One region of the Arthrobacter sp. AG1021 genome, then DNA from elsewhere that is predicted to be linked to it. Evidence: riboswitches for the same ligand, from Rfam matches in the RefSeq annotation. Region 1 holds a riboswitch; the other holds the start of a gene.
The links. Region 1 has a riboswitch for S-adenosylmethionine ahead of DFO58_RS07870 (aminotransferase class I/II-fold pyridoxal phosphate-dependent enzyme). Riboswitches for the same ligand answer to the same signal wherever they lie in the genome.
Positions count from the first base shown of each region.

Region 2: linked by a shared signal. The riboswitch ahead of DFO58_RS14760 (ABC transporter ATP-binding protein) and the one ahead of DFO58_RS07870 (aminotransferase class I/II-fold pyridoxal phosphate-dependent enzyme) in region 1 are both predicted to bind S-adenosylmethionine.

Region 1 is NZ_RBLB01000007.1:512,615-520,256, forward strand. It holds gene DFO58_RS07850 (gamma carbonic anhydrase family protein) at 1-22, shown strand, start outside; gene DFO58_RS07855 (AraC family transcriptional regulator) at 43-906, opposite strand; gene DFO58_RS18195 (hypothetical protein) at 1,697-2,785, shown strand; gene DFO58_RS18760 (hypothetical protein) at 2,852-2,977, opposite strand; gene DFO58_RS07860 (hypothetical protein) at 3,164-3,496, opposite strand; gene DFO58_RS07865 (cystathionine gamma-synthase) at 3,660-4,865, opposite strand; gene DFO58_RS07870 (aminotransferase class I/II-fold pyridoxal phosphate-dependent enzyme) at 4,862-6,178, opposite strand; SAM riboswitch class I at 6,319-6,409, opposite strand; gene DFO58_RS07875 (LysR family transcriptional regulator) at 6,631-7,572, opposite strand.
Region 2 is NZ_RBLB01000010.1:253,035-260,676, forward strand. It holds gene DFO58_RS14745 (hypothetical protein) at 1-462, shown strand, start outside; gene DFO58_RS14750 (LLM class flavin-dependent oxidoreductase) at 557-1,975, opposite strand; gene DFO58_RS14755 (acyl-CoA dehydrogenase family protein) at 2,038-3,348, opposite strand; SAM riboswitch class I at 3,398-3,488, opposite strand; SAM riboswitch class I at 3,755-3,857, shown strand; gene DFO58_RS14760 (ABC transporter ATP-binding protein) at 3,863-4,684, shown strand; gene DFO58_RS14765 (aliphatic sulfonate ABC transporter substrate-binding protein) at 4,773-5,795, shown strand; gene DFO58_RS14770 (ABC transporter permease) at 5,801-6,637, shown strand; gene acs (acetate--CoA ligase) at 6,711-7,642, shown strand, end outside.

The sequences.
Region 1 (7,642 bases):
GCATCTGGTCGCCAATTCCTGATCCGCGGCGGGCCGGCTGCCCTATCCGCGTTCCACGGGCAGCCACAGCTCGCAGGTGGCGGTGCTGAAGTCCTCGGACCGCTCAAGCACCGCCACGATGGACGGCCCCTCGCGCAGCAGCCACGGGTTCGACGGGAACCACTGCGTAGCGGTGGAAGCCCAGACGTTCTGCAAGGCCGCAGGGTAGGGTCCCGACGTGCGGAACACCGCCCAGGTCCCGGCGGGAACCATGATGGCATCCAGGTCCTCTGGCACGTTCCCATCCAGCATCGCGACACCGTGCAGGTACGTGAGCTCGGTGCCCTCCCGGTAGTCTGCATCCACATCCGCGCTGACCTGGAGCAGGCCTGCCGGCCCGGTGTTGCCCAACTCCTTGAGCCGGGCATGCTCGCTGACTGGCAACGAGGCGATATGGGCCTGGATCTGCGGGTTGGCCCCTTCGTGGATCAATTGCACACGGGCAGCGTGGCCCACCAGCTTGAATTCCGGGCGTTCAACAATTCGGGCATCCATGGGGACACTCCCTTCGACGGTCAGGCTGAACCTGAGTATTGGTTGGCTTCGAAGGGGGCCGCCATCACGGCGGACATCGCCCGGGCCCGCACCGTGCACCGCACGGAACGCCCGGCCGAAGGCCTCTGCCGAGCCGTAGCCATAGCGCACGGCAAGGCCCAGCAGATCCTGGCCTTCCAGCAAGTCTGCAGCCGCCACCGTCATGCGCCGACGGCGCACATACTCGGACAGCGGCATTCCTGCCAGCGAAGAGAACATGCGGCGCACGTGGTACACGGTGGTACCCGAGCCCGCCAGCAACTGGCCGAAATCAATCTCGGCATCAAGGTGCTGTTCGATCTGCTCCATGAGCCGATTCAGAATTCCGCTCATGTTCCCACCCTTCACCATCCACTATCCCGAGGGGAAGCATAGTCGCGCCCGACTTTTGCGGTTCGTTCAGATCAGGTCGTCCGATGGCACCAGCTTGCGACAGCAGTCAGTACGGGGCGTATCACTGCATGTTGTGTTGCGTGCCGGTTCCGGCTTTCCCGCGCCGGGGCGGTTCCGCGAGGCATCATGAACTGCAAAATCTGGCACGTGTTGCCATGCCTGCCGCCGCTCGAGCGCTGACCACCGGCGGCCTCACCGTCGCGGCGCTTCCGACACAGGCCGGTTTCTCCAGCCTGCACTCCAGGGAATACAAGACTTCTGATGCCGGTAACACCAAACGCCTTACCATGAATTCATCATGGACTGACGCCAGCCAATGCTTTATCTACTACGCTACTGAAGGCTACGATAATCGGATCGGACCTAAGATGTTGAAATTCTCCGTCACCGTCCGATGCATCGTTTCCCCCTCCATATGGCTACGACCGCAGAGATAGTCGATGACACAGAATTGAGAAACCACACGCGTGGGTACTTTCACAGGCGCTTTCGGGCTGGAAATCTCTGTAACCCTGGCGCTATCTGGCCTGCCGGTAGGGGCCCATTTGACCACCATTCCCGACGGTTATCGATTGATAAACTGGGCCGTCCCATTCGCAGGAGGCATGCGATGCATACCGCCGGTAACACGACCCCCTTCAGCATAGGAGCGGAAGCCAATCACTCCGACGTCATGACGTACCCAACCCAATGGGACCCAACATCAAGCGCGTTCTCATAGACTGCTTGGATGGTGAAGACGTATGAAAAGACGCAAATGGTGGCAGCGCTCTTCGTGACTGCCCTGTCTGCTTTCGGAGCATGGCACTTTTCTGAGCCAGCCCTCACTTCCGTCCCAAAGCTGAATATGCCCGGTGCGATTTTCGTCGGCGTGAAGCATGGATCAGCATCGGCGCCCGTCCGCGTGGATATTGACTTGCGCTTCTACCCTTCTCCGAACCTGACTAAATTCGACATGGTCCTGAAAGGAGATAGCGCCGCTGCTGTGCCGCCAGACCAAGCCGGGGAGCTGATGGTTGGGTTTTGTGGAGCGATGAAGGACGTTCATCTGCGCAAGACGAGCAACGGCGAAGAGCTCAGATTTGCGCCTCCGATACCGCCGACGGATTCGAATCCGAGGGTAAGTGGGATCGGACTCGAATTTTCAATTGATGACGACTGCGTTATGACCCGTATCTGGCCAACGGATTTCCGGGATACGACCATCGGAGAAGCTGGTATGGGCTGGGCTGTGTCTCTCCAAGGCAATACGTCTGCGCCCACTGAAGCCTTTGCGGGATCCCATCATCGCTATGCCTTCCCTCGTATCGCTACCATGACATTGCCCGCTGTCACTGACCTTCTGGACATTCAGTCGGTAGCTACTGAATCTGTGGTCAGCATCCAACCCAGAGATCTCCCAGCCGAGTACGTACCGACCATCTCAAGCCCACAGGTAGTAGACCCGACTGCTCCCACATGGAGGCTTCCCATTCGAAGTGCTGACACCAGCGCGGGATTTCGGTTAGCCGGCATCGACCAGCAAGAGGAGACAAACGTCCAGCGCAAGCTCTTCCTCGCCTCCGCAGCGGCCGGTATCACCGGGGGTGGTTTGATCTGGCTAGTTGGAACCATAGGCCCTGTGTTCAATAAAGTTGTCCAGAACCGACGGAATCGCAGAGCACCTGCAGCAGACGTGGCAGGAGAACTGACGCCGGATCTAGGCAGTAGGACCGATGTCCCGGATTCTTCTGCCTACCCCCGCTTATTCACAGCATCCGCGCTTCTATTCCTTGCTGGATCTACAGTAGCTTGGGCGATCAGGAAACTCAGGCGTTAGCTCCAAGGTGTTGCCACCGCGCAAAGAATGAGAGGTCACTCATGTTCGATGGCACTGGTCGGTGAGCTACGGATTGGCCACGGCGACGGCGTTCTCGGACTTCACGAGGCCGCCAGCGACCGACATGGTGACGAAAATCGGAGCGGCAGGAAGATCAATTACATTAATGATCTCCAGAGTTATGTGCTTCATACACCCACGCTAGGACTACCGAGGGTCCGTTGCGCTCATCCGAACCACTAACGGCGGATGGCTATGGTGCCCGTAAACCGGTCGCCCTACATGGCTAGCTGGCCGTTCTCAGCGTCCCAGACCTACCCCGGCCTCCGTTGAGGATTGCGGTACCCACGCGAGTGGCTTTCAACGTCATTGGATTCTTCAAGAGACATGAGACCTATTTTCCATGGCGGCATGCTGCAGGACACCTGTGTTCTTGACCAGCAACACAATAGCCAGCAAATCCAGAACGACAACCATCAGCACGGAACCGTGCGCTGCCAACCACATCAATTCCGAGTTCGGAAGCATCTGGCCCGGATCAATACTGGATTCCGATTCCATGCGGCCAATGGCGGCGCTGTCGGCAATCAGCCACAAGGCAAAGAAGGCCAGCACGGTGATGTTCAAACCGACCATGTCCACCGCACCCGCGATGCCAAGTGTTTTCATTGGATTTTGCGACCTGTTCGGCTCCCGGAATGCAGTTGTCATTTTGGTTCCCCAATCACAGTTACCGGAGATCATCGCATTTGGAACCCAGTATTCCGTGCATGGCGCGCACCACAGGAGAGAATTAACTGAGCCGTGCCAACGATTTGCCGTCGACGCGAGCTTTCCGGTGCGGAAGACCACCGGACAATCTTCTGACGGCAGATCAAGCGGTAGCAAAGCTCTGGTGCTGAATACTGCCGGCCCTGGACGCCTTTGCTGCTGCAGCGAACCCGCGTTCCAGGTCGCCCAACAGGTCGTCGGCTTCCTCGATGCCCACCGACAGCCGCACCAGATTCGCAGGGATTTCCAGCGGGGTGCCGATCAACGACGCATGGGTCATTTCCCGCGGATAGCAGACCAGGGATTCCACCCCGCCCAGCGACACCGAGAGCTGGAAGAGCTCCATAGACTCGGCGAAGGCGCGGGCGGCTGCCTCGTCAGCCAACTGCAGCGAGAGGATCCCGCCGAAGTCCCGCTGCTGCCGGGTGGCGAGCTCGTGTCCTGGATGCCCGGGCAGCCCCGGGTAGTAGACACGAGTGACATCCGGCCGGTCCTCCAGCCATCCGGCCAGCGTTGAGGCGGTGGTGCAGTGGCGTTCCATGCGCAGGCCCAGGGTCTTCAGCCCGCGCGAGGCCAGGTAGTTGTCCTGCGGCCCGGACACCGCGCCGCCGGCGAACTGTTGGTAGCCCACGGCCTCGGCCAGCGACTGCCCGCGGTGCAGGTGCTCCCCCACGATCACCGCGCCGCCAAGCACGTCCGAGTGCCCGCCGATGTACTTGGTGGTCGAGTGCACCACCGCGTGCGCGCCGAATTCCAGCGGACGCTGCAGGTACGGGGTGGCGAAGGTGTTGTCCACGACTAGCAGCGCGCCGGCTTCTGCGGCCACGGAGGCCCAGCCTGCCAGATCAGCGATGCCCAGCAGCGGGTTGGAGGGGGTTTCCACCCACAGCAGCGCGGTGTTCGGGCGCAGCGCTGCGCGCACCGCATCGAGGTTGGTGATGTCCACGGCGCTGGCGGTGATGCCCCACTTGTGGTGCAGGCGGGTGATCAGCCGGTTGGTGCCGCCGTAGCCGTCGGCGCCCAGCACGATGTGGTCGCCCGGGGCGAGCAGCGCCCGCAGCAGCGCGTCTTCCGCCGCGATCCCGGAGGCGAAGGAGAAGCCTGCGGCTCCGCCTTCCAGCGCGGTGAGCTGGGTTTCGAACCCGTTGCGGGTCGGGTTCGAGCCGCGGGAGTACTCGTGGCCGGCACGCAGCACGTTGATGCCGTCCTGGATGAAGGTGCTGGTCTGGTAGATCGGAGGGATCACCGCACCGGTGTGCGGATCCTTTTCCTGGCCGGCGTGCACCGCCAGCGTATTGAAGCCGCTCATGCGAAGCTCTCCTCTCGGGTCGCGGCCTGGGCCGCGTTCAGCGCGCGGTCCAGGTCGCGGATCAAGTCTGCGGGGTCTTCCAGCCCTACCGAGATCCGCAGCACCGCGCGGTTCAGGCCCGCGTCGGCCAGCTGCGTTTCGGAGAGACGACAGTGGGTCATGGTGGCCGGGTGGGCGATCATGGTGCGGGTGTCGCCAATGTTGGCGGCCAGCACAATCACCTCCAGGCTGTCGATGAACGCGGAAACCAGGGTCTCGTCATGCAGCTCCACCGCCAGCACGCTGCCGGTGCCGCGCGGGAAGAAGCGCTTGGCCCGTTCAAAGTGCGGGTGCCCGGGACGGCTGGGGTGGTGCACCTGCGCCACCGCGGGGTGGGCCTGCAGGAAGTTTGCCAGCAGCAGCAGGTTCTGCTGCGCCGCGGCGGTGCGCACTGACAGCGTTTCGATGCCGGTCAGGATGCCATGGGCGCTGGCCGCCGGCAGGGTCGGGCCCAAGTCGTGCAGGAACTTGGAACGCACCAGCATTGAATAGGCTCCGGCCCCGTAGCGTTCGAGCAGCGAGGTGCCGGCGTAGCGGGCCCGCGGCGCAGCGATCTGCGCCCAGCGGGCCGGGTCCGAGAAATCGAAAGTCCCGGAATCCACGACTACGCCGCCAAGCGCCTGGCCGTGGCCTGCCAGGGCTTTGGTGGCCGAGTGCACTACGATGTCCGCGCCGTGCAGCAGTGGCCTGAAGTTGGCCGGAGTGGCCAAGGTGTTGTCAACGACCACCGGGATGTTGTGGCGGTGGGCGATCTCGCTGAGCGCCGGCAGGTCCGGCAGCGTGGACAGTGGGTTGGTGACCGATTCAAGGAAGAACGCGCGGGTGTCTTCTTCAATGGCGGCCTCCCAGGCCGCCGGGTCGTCCGGGTCCACGAAGCTGATGCGGATGCCGAAGTCGTTGAATGAATCGGTGAGCAGGTCAACCGTGCCTCCGTAGAGCTGGCTGGAGGCGATGATGTGCTTCGGGCCCTGGGTCAGCGCCAGCAGCGCCAGCGCCACGGCGGCCTGGCCGGTGGCGGTGGCCACCGCAAAGGCTCCGGCCTCCAGGGCCGCGGCGCGCTGCTCGAATACCGATACCGTGGGGTTCCCGGTGCGCGAGTAGGTGAAGCCCGTCTGGCGCAGCGCGAACTTCTCCACCGCATCCGCGTGCGAGGGAAATTCGTAGGCCGCGGAAGAATACAGCGGCACGGTCAGCGGTCGGTAGTCCCCGCTCGGGGTGTATCCGGCGTGGATCGCCGCGGTTGACTGCTGTGCGAGGTCTCGTGGCTGGGCCATGGCAGTACTCCTTCTCGTTGTGTAGTCCACGAGAGAGTGCACCGAACACGGTGCCGCGCACCGCCGGCGCCAGACCGATTACCGGCCTGGACATCACGGTACGAGGCACAGCGCCGCGGTTCATCACGCGGCTCGGAGCTGCTCCATCGTTCCTGGCATTAGCACCTTTCGGTTTCCCGATGGTTGCTGCGACGTCGACGAGCCAGATCTCTTAGTCGCTCTTGATGGGTAGGTAGTTCCATGGTTGGGCACCGGCACCGCCAGGCGCAAGCGGGAGTGCGGCCGACGCTTCATGCAGCGCCGCGGCCCGTCATATGTCGCGGTTTCGTCATGCTGGGCATGGCCCCGTATGGCCTTTGTGACGCGCCAAATGAGGCAAAAACCCCTGGATTCCAGGGATTAGGGGTTTATATGTGTCGCGTGAGGACGAATTGAAGACGCACTATGACGTTTCAGCCCAGCAGGTGCACGTCGAACTCAGAGACCACCGAGCGCACTTCCTCAAGGTAACGCTGGGCCTGTTCGGTCAGCGGAATCGCAGCGTGGTCGATCCAGCCGATCTCGATCCGCTCGTCGATGTCCAGCGGGATGGCAACGATGGAGGGGTCCAGCTCGTCGCTGATGATGCCTGTGGAGATCGTGTACCCGCCCAAGCCGATCATGAGGTTGAAGATGGTCGCACGGTCCGAGACCCTGATCTCGCGCTTGCTGGAGAGGGTGGAGAGGATTTCCTCGGCGAAGTAGAAGGAGTTGTTCGCGCCCTGGTCGAAGGTCAGCCGCGGCAGGTCCTCGAGATCCTCCAAGGTGGCGCGCCGGCGGGATGCCAGCGGGTTGGTGCGCGAGATGAAGATGTGCGGATCTGCCAGGAACAGCGGGTGGAACACCAGCCGGGATTCGCGCAGCAGCTTGTCGATGACCTTGCGGTTGAAGTCGTTGCGGTAGAGGATGCCGATTTCGCTGCGTAGCGTGCGCACGTCCTCGATGATCTCCTCGGTGCGGGTCTCGCGCAGCGAGAACTCGTATTCCTCGGCCCCGCTGGCCTGGACCATGCGCACGAACGCATCCACGGAGAACGAGTAGTGCTGGGTCGAGATGCCCAGCAGGCGGCGGGAGGGCGGGCGGCCCAGGTAGCGATGTTCCAGCAGCTGCACCTGTTCGAGCACCTGGCGGGCGTAGCCCAGGAACTCGGCACCCTCCACGGTGAGCGTCACGCCCTTGGCCGAGCGCACCAGCAGCGTGCGCCCCAGACGGGCTTCGAGCTCCTTCATCGCCGAGGACATGCTCGGCTGGGCCACGTAGAGCAGGTCGGCTGCCGCGGAGATCGATCCCTCGGTTGCGACCGCGGTGAAGTAGCGAAGCTGTTGCAGCGTCAGGCCGCTTGCCTTTTGAACCATAGGTTGAGTCTATATCAACCCATAGTTAGCCCCAGTTACCCGATATCGAAAAAGGCCCTGCATGATGGAG
Region 2 (7,642 bases), on a different contig from region 1:
GGCCAGAACGGTTCAGCCCAGGACAATCCAGGCCAGGGCAATTCCGGAACCTCGAACTACGGGGTGCCGAATACCGGCAGCAGCCCGGTGCCGAATCTCAAGCAGAACGGAGCGATCCTTGAAATGCGGCAGACCGAGCTGGGCAGCATCGCCACCGACCAGCGGGGCATGAGCATCTACCAGTTCGACGAGGACACGCAGAACTCCGGGGCTTCCTCCTGCACCGGCGGATGCCTCGACTTGTGGCCTCCGGTCCCCTCGGGCCCGGCCTCGCTGAGCGATGCCAAGGGCATCACCGGGAAGCTGGGCACCATCACCGGCGCCGATGGCAAGCCGCAGCTGACGCTGAACGGCTGGCCCATGTACTACTACGTTTCGGACAGCAAACCCGGAGACACCAAGGGCCAGGCGGTCAGCGACGTGTGGTGGGTCGTGGACAGCGCCGGCGTGCCGATCCACTGACCTGTGGCGCAGCACAACCGCTGGTTAACTGCCGACCGGCCCCGCCGCCCTTGACTGGGCTGCGGGGCCGGTAGGCCGTGCGGTAGTTCCGGGATCAGACCTGGGCGGCCAAGCGGTTGGAGACCTTGAAGGACGCCGCGCGGTGGGTGTCCTTGACGTGGTCGCCTGCGCCGAACAGCTTGTTGCGCAGCGAGCCGTCGGCGTACTCGGTCTTGTACGCGCCGCGGGCCTGCAGCTCGGGAACCACGTACTCGACGATGTCCTCGAAGGTGCCCGGGGTGATGGCGTAGGCCAGGTTGAAGCCGTCGACGTCGGTGTAGTTGACCCAGTCGATGAGCTTTTCGGCGACCTCGGCGCCGGAGCCCACGGTGATCGGGCCGAAGCCGCCCACGCCAACCCATTCGGCCAGCTGGCGCACGGTCCACGGGTTGCCCTCGTCGCCGCTGGCCTTCTGGAAGGTGGCCACGGAAGACTGGATGGCGTTGGACTTCACGTCGGCGCCGATGACCTCGTCCGGGTTGAAGGTGGACAAATCGATGCCCATCCAGCCGGAGATCAGCACCATGGCGCCCTCGATGTCCGCATAGGACTTGTAGTCCTCATACTTGGCCTGGGCTGCTGCCGAATCCTCGGCGGTGATGATGGTCTGCATCGCGAAGATCTTGATGTCGTAGCGGCCGCGGCCCGCGGCCTCGGCATGGTCGCGGATCTTGGTGACGGTGTCCTTGAGCATTTCGCGGGTCGGGCTGGTCACGAAAACCGCCTCCGCGTTCTGCGCGGCGAACTTCAGGCCGCGCGGCGAGGTGCCTGCCTGGTAGATGACCGGGGTGCGCTGGGTGCTCGGCTCGGTAATGGCGATGCCCGGAACCTTGAAGTACTTGCCATCGTGGTTGATCGGGTGCACCTTGGCCGGGTCGGTGTAGACGCCGGTTTCCTTGTCGGCCTGCACCGCGTCGTCTTCCCAGGAGCCTTCGAGCAGCTTGTAGACCACCTCGAGGTATTCGTCCGCATGGTCGTAGCGCTCATCGTGCTCCATCTGGTCTTCCTGGCCCATGTTGCGGGCGGCCGAAGGCAGGTAGCCGGTGACCACGTTCCAGCCCACGCGGCCGTTGGTCAGGTGGTCGAGGGTGGCCAGGCGGCGGGCGAAGGGATACGGGTGCTCGTAGGCGGTGCCGGCGGTGACGCCGAAGCCGAGGTTCTCGGTCACCGCGGCCATGGCGGAGACCAGCAGGAACGGGTCGTTGACCGGGGCCTGGGCGCCGGTGCGCAGCGGGGACTCGTTGGTGCCGTTGTACACGTCGTAGGTGCCCAGCACGTCGGCGATGAACAGGCCGTCGAACTTGCCCTTTTCCAGCACCTTGGCCAGGTGGGTCCAGTAGCCGATGGTCTTGTAGTCGGCGGCCTTGTCCTTCGGGTGGCGCCACAGGCCCGGGGACTGGTGGGCGACGCAGTTCATGTCGAAGGCGTTGAAGAGGATTTCCCGCTTCGCGTTGTGTGGCTGGTTCTCGCTCATGGATGTGCCCCTTGTTCGTGGTTGAGAAGTGGAAGTCTGGTGGGTGCGCGGCGCGGCGGCCGCTAGCTGGCGTGGTGCCCGGTGGGTGCGGCGAGGTCGCCGGTGACCGAGAGGCGCTGGGGTTGGACCCCGTTGATCTCGTAGTCCCCCACGATGCGCGCCTTGTAGATCGCTGGGTTGTGGGTGGCGATGGTGCGTGCGTTGCGCCAGTGCCGGTCCATGTTGCAGCTGCTGCGGGTGGACGAGGCGCCCAGTCCGTCGAAGAGCTTGCTGGTGGCGCTGATGACTAGCGGCTGCACGATGGTCTGCGCCCGGTTGGCGGCCAGCTCGCAGACCGCGAAGCGCTCCTCCGCGTTCAGCTGCGCGTCCTGCAGCGCGGCTTCGACCTCCAGCACCGCGCCGATGACCACCGAGTCCGCGGCGAAGACCTCCGCGGAGACCTCCCCCACCAGCTGCAGCACCTGCGGTTCGCGGTGCACCGGGACGCCGGTGCCGGTGGTGAAGCTGCGGGTGCGCGCCTGCACCGAGCTGCGCATGTCGTTCAGCGCCGCGCGGCCGATGCCTGCCTGCACCGCCATGAGCACCAGCTGGAAGATCGAGGCCTCGGGGTCGTTGGGATCCTCCGGCATGAAGCTGTCCACCGGCACCTGGTGGAACTCGGTGGTTCCGGTGCCGGTCAGCCCCTGGCCGAAGCCGTCCCAGTCGTCCAGGATCTTCACGCCGCTGTGCTGGGTAGAGACCACGGCGATCTGGCGTCCCGGGCGCTCCGGATGGGCCACCGCGACGGTGGTCCAGTCCGCGAAGATGGTGCCGGTGCAGTAGTACTTCTCGCCGTTGACCACCCAGCGGCCGTCGACCTGGCTGGCCTTGGTGTTCAGCGTGCCCAGCGCGTTGCCGCCGCTTTCGGTGTAGGCGTTGCCAACGATCTGCCCGGCCGCGATGCGGGCGAACCACTTAGCCTTCAGCTGCTCGTCCTGCAGGCGCAGCGCGTCCTCGACAAAGGCAATGTGCGCGCGCCAGAGCTGGCCGATATGGGAATCGGCCTCGGAAAGCTCGATGAGCAGGCGGAAGACGTCGCTGAGCCGGGCCCCGTGGCCGCCGTCGGCGACCGGCAGGCGCAGCGCCCCGAAGCGGTCGCGGTTCAGCAGGCCCACCTGCTCGAAGGGCAGGATGCGGTTGCGGTCGCGCTCCTTGGCGCCGGCGGCGATCTGGGCGAACACCGGACGGAAAATCGCTGCAAGGCGCTCGTAGTCTTCGTCGGCCCCCGGCCCCGGAGTCACCTTGAGCAGCTGGCGGGTCGGACGGTCTTCGGTGAACTCGTCAAGCTCCAGCGCATTGCCGGCGCCCGGGGTGCTCAGCGTGTTAAAGTCCACCTCAAAATCGTTTTGGGGTGCGCCAAAAGACATAAAAAGTCCTCGATTCTTTCCATCGATCCTGGCGGTAGCACCGTCCCTGTCATGGGTGGTTGCTGCGGCGTCGTGGAGCCAGATCTCTCAGCCGCTCTGGATGGGTCGTAATCATTTGTAGCCGTAACAATCGGGCGGCTCCAAGCCCCGAAGTCATATTTCGTCGCTGAAAACGCACGGGTTGCAGGGACTCGCGAGTGCCGATTGCCGCGAACCGCCGAAGATGACCCAAGGAGGAGGGGCAAAGATCGATCAAACCAACGCTCAATGAAATAAATAACGAAATATCCCACAGATTACGCGCTTACATCGAATATTTTTCATGTTACGCAGGATTTGCAATGGAATCGTTCGAATGCGTGTAATGGATGCGTAACCATCCCGAGCGGCCGAGAGATCTGGCTCTACGACGCCGCAGCAACCACCGTTGAATTCCCGGAATTCACGGCCGGTGCTACCGCCAGGACCGATGGAGATGATCATGGCTACTGCCTTTGCCCTGCCTCAGACCGAGGTTGCAACCAGCGCATCCAGCGCGCTGTCCGTGGACTTCCACAATGTCTCGCGCACCTTCACCACCAAGAAGGAGCAGCGCACCGTCCTCGCAGACGTCAACCTCCACATCGAAGCAGGACAGGTTGTGGCGATCCTCGGAGCCAGCGGCTGCGGCAAGTCGACGCTGCTTCGCTCGGTGTCCGGCTTGGACCACCCCACGGGCGGCGCAGTCTTCACCGGCACCCGGGAAGTCAACGACATCAACGAGCTGTGCGCGGTGGCCTTCCAGGAGCCACGGCTGCTGCCATGGCGTTCGGTGCGCGAGAACATCGCACTCGGACTGGCTCCGGGGACCAGCAAGCCGGCCGGCATTGAACTCATCAACCAGCTGCTGGAGCTGACCGGGTTGACCCACGCGGCCGATCTGCGGCCACGCGAAATTTCCGGCGGCATGGCACAGCGCGTATCGCTCGCCCGAGCACTGGCCCGCCGCCCCGGCGTGCTGCTGCTCGATGAACCATTCGGCGCACTGGATGCACTGACCCGCCTGAAAATGCAGGACCTGCTCCTGTCCATCCATGCGTCGTTCCCGACCACCGTCCTGGTGGTGACCCACGACGTCGACGAGGCGCTGACCCTGGCAGATCGGGTGATCGTCCTGGGGCGTGCCAATGGCCAGCAATCAGCGACGGTCATCGAGGACCTCCGGCTGTCCGCGGCGCACCCGCGCAGCCACAGCGACGCACTGTTCGTCACCAACCGCGCCCACCTGCTGGGACTGCTGGGCGTCGACACCGCAAACCACTAATACCGGCTTCGCCACCGGCATCTCGACTTTCTTCTACGGCTGCATCCACGCAGCCGCTGCACTCGCACGCACAAATCAAGGAATTTCCATGCTCGCAAACCGTGTCACCCGTCGTACCGCACTGTCCATCACCGCCCTGACCGTCGGTGCCGTGGCCCTCTCCGGCTGTGCCGGAGAGAACGCCTCGGCAGCCGGCGACGGCAAAACCCTGTCCATCGACTACGCCACCTACAACCCGCTGAGCCTGGTGCTCAAGGAAAAGGGTTGGCTGGATGCGGCAGCCAAGGAACAGGGTGTCACCGTCGAGTGGATCCAATCCGCCGGATCGAACAAGGCAAATGAAGCGCTGCGCGCCGACGCTGTGCAGGTCGGTTCCACCGCTGGCTCCGCCGCACTGCTGGCCCGCTCCAACGGCTCGCCGATCAAGACCATTTCGCTCTACTCGCAGCCTGAATGGGCGGCGCTGGTGGTCAACAAGGACTCGAAGATCACCATCCCGGCAGACCTGAAGGGCAAGTCGGTCGCCGCCACCAAGGGCACTGATCCGTACTTCTTCCTGCTGCAGACCCTTGAGGAGGCCGGTCTGAGCGAAAAGGACATCACCCTGCAGAACGTCCAGCACGCCGATGGGCGCACCGCGTTGGCCAACGGCTCGGTCGACGCATGGTCCGGTCTCGACCCGATCATGGCCGCCGCCGAACAGGACGGCGCCAAGCTGTTCCACCGCAACCTGGACTACAACACCTACGGCGCACTGAATGCCCGCGCGGACTTCATCGAGGAAAGCCCGGAGCTGGCCCAGCTGGTGGTCGACTCGTACGAGAAGGCCCGCGAATGGGCCGTTGCGAATCCGGACGAAACCGCGGACATTCTGGCCGAGGTCGCAGGACTGGAGTCCGAAGTCGCCCAGACGGTGATCAACGAACGCTCGAACCTGGACGTGGACACCGTTCCCGGCGAATCCTTCACCAAGGTGCTCGGCAACATCGCCCCTACCTTGGTTGCCAGCGGCGACGTATCCAAGCAGGAAACCGTTGACGAAGCGCTGGCCACCCTGGTGGATGATCAGTTCGCCACCAAGGCCGACGCCAAGAACATTTCCGGAGAGTAATCATCATGTCCACGCCAACTCAGATTTCCCAGGCAGCCGACGGCAGCTCTGCCGCTGCCGACCGGCACAAACCTGGCTTCGCCGCTCGGATCCTGCAGGCGCCCAAGTGGCTGTTGTCCTTGATCCTGCCGGTGGTCATTGTAGCGGTATGGCAGTACGTCACGGTCAGCGGCATCGTCGCCCCCTGGTCGCTGCCGACCCCGGGTGCGGTGCTCGCCGCGGCCGGTGAGCTGTTCCAAGACGGAGATCTGAGCAAGCATGTCGGAATCTCCACCCAGCGAGTCCTACTGGGCTTCGCGATCGGCTCGCTGCTCGGATTGCTCTTTGGCGCGCTGGTGGGCCTGTCCAAGCTCGCCGACGCCCTGCTGAGCCTGAGCATCGGGGCTCTGCGCGCGGTCCCTTCACTTGCCTGGGTACCGCTGCTGGTGCTGTGGATGAAGATGGGCGAGGATTCCAAGGTCACGCTGATCATCATCGGCGCGTTCTTCCCGGTCTTCACCACCGTCTCGCTGGCCCTGCGCCACGTCGATGCGCAGCTGGTGGAAGCCGCACGCTCCTTCGGGTTCAAGGGCCTGAACCTGCTGCGTACGGTACAGCTGCCGGCAGTGGTCCCGTCCATTTTCTCCGGACTCCGGCTTGCACTGGCCCAGGCCTGGCTGTTCCTCGTGGCAGCAGAATTGCTCGGCGCCTCGATGGGGCTCGGATTCCTCCTGACGGATTCGCAGAACAACGGCCGTCTGGACCGCTTGATCTTGACCATCATCCTGCTCGCGATCTTCGGCAAGATCACCGACGCCCTGCTGTCGGTGGCCGAACGCTGGGCCATCCGGCGCTGGACGTAAACCGGGCACCGACACAGCCCATGTCCTAGTCCGCCACCACCCGATTTCGCATTTCAACCCAAGGAAAACCGCAATGACCACCGAATTGGCATCCAGCACAGCAGCCGCGACCACGGAGAACCGCCACGAATTCTGGGACGAGGCGGCAAACCTTCTGGATTGGGAAACCCCCTGGCACACTACCAGTCAGATCATTCCGGCGGATCCCCAGGCCCAGCGCGGCCCGCAGATCTCCTGGTATCTGGGCGGCACGCTGAACGCCTCAGTGAACTGCGCGGACCGCCACGTGGCCGCCGGCAACGGGGACAAGGTGGCCCTGTACTTCGAGGGCGAGCCGGGCGACCGCATCGCGGTCACCTACAAGAACCTGCAAGAACGCGTCTCGCAGGCCGCCAACGCGCTGCTGGAGCTGGGCATCACCAAGGGCGACCGCGTGGTCATCTACCTGCCGGTGCTCATCGAAACCGTGGTGATCACCTTGGCCTGCGCCCGCATCGGCGCCATCCACTCGCTGGTCTTCGGCGGGTTCTCCGCAGAGGCCCTGAAATTCCGCGTGGAAGACACCAAGGCGAAGCTGCTGGTCACCACCGACGGGCAGTTCCGCCGCGGCACCTCGGTGCCGGTGAAGGACAACGCTGACCAAGCAGTCTCCGGGGAGAACAGCATCGAGAAGGTGCTGGTCATCCGCCGCACCGGCGATGAGATCGCGTGGACCGAAGGCCGCGACGTGTGGTGGCACGAGGTCGTCGAGACCCAGTCCACCGAGCACACCCCACAGTTCTTCGACTCCGAGACGCCGCTGTTCATCATGTACACCTCCGGAACCACCGGCCAGCCCAAGGGCCTGGTGCACACCACCGGCGGCTACCTCACCCAGGCGGCCTACAGCTACAACCTGCTGTTCGCCAACCCCGACCGGACCCAGCGCGCCGACGACGTGCACTGGTGCACTGCGGACCTGGCCTGGGTCACCGCGCACACCTACGAGATCTACGGTCCACTGGC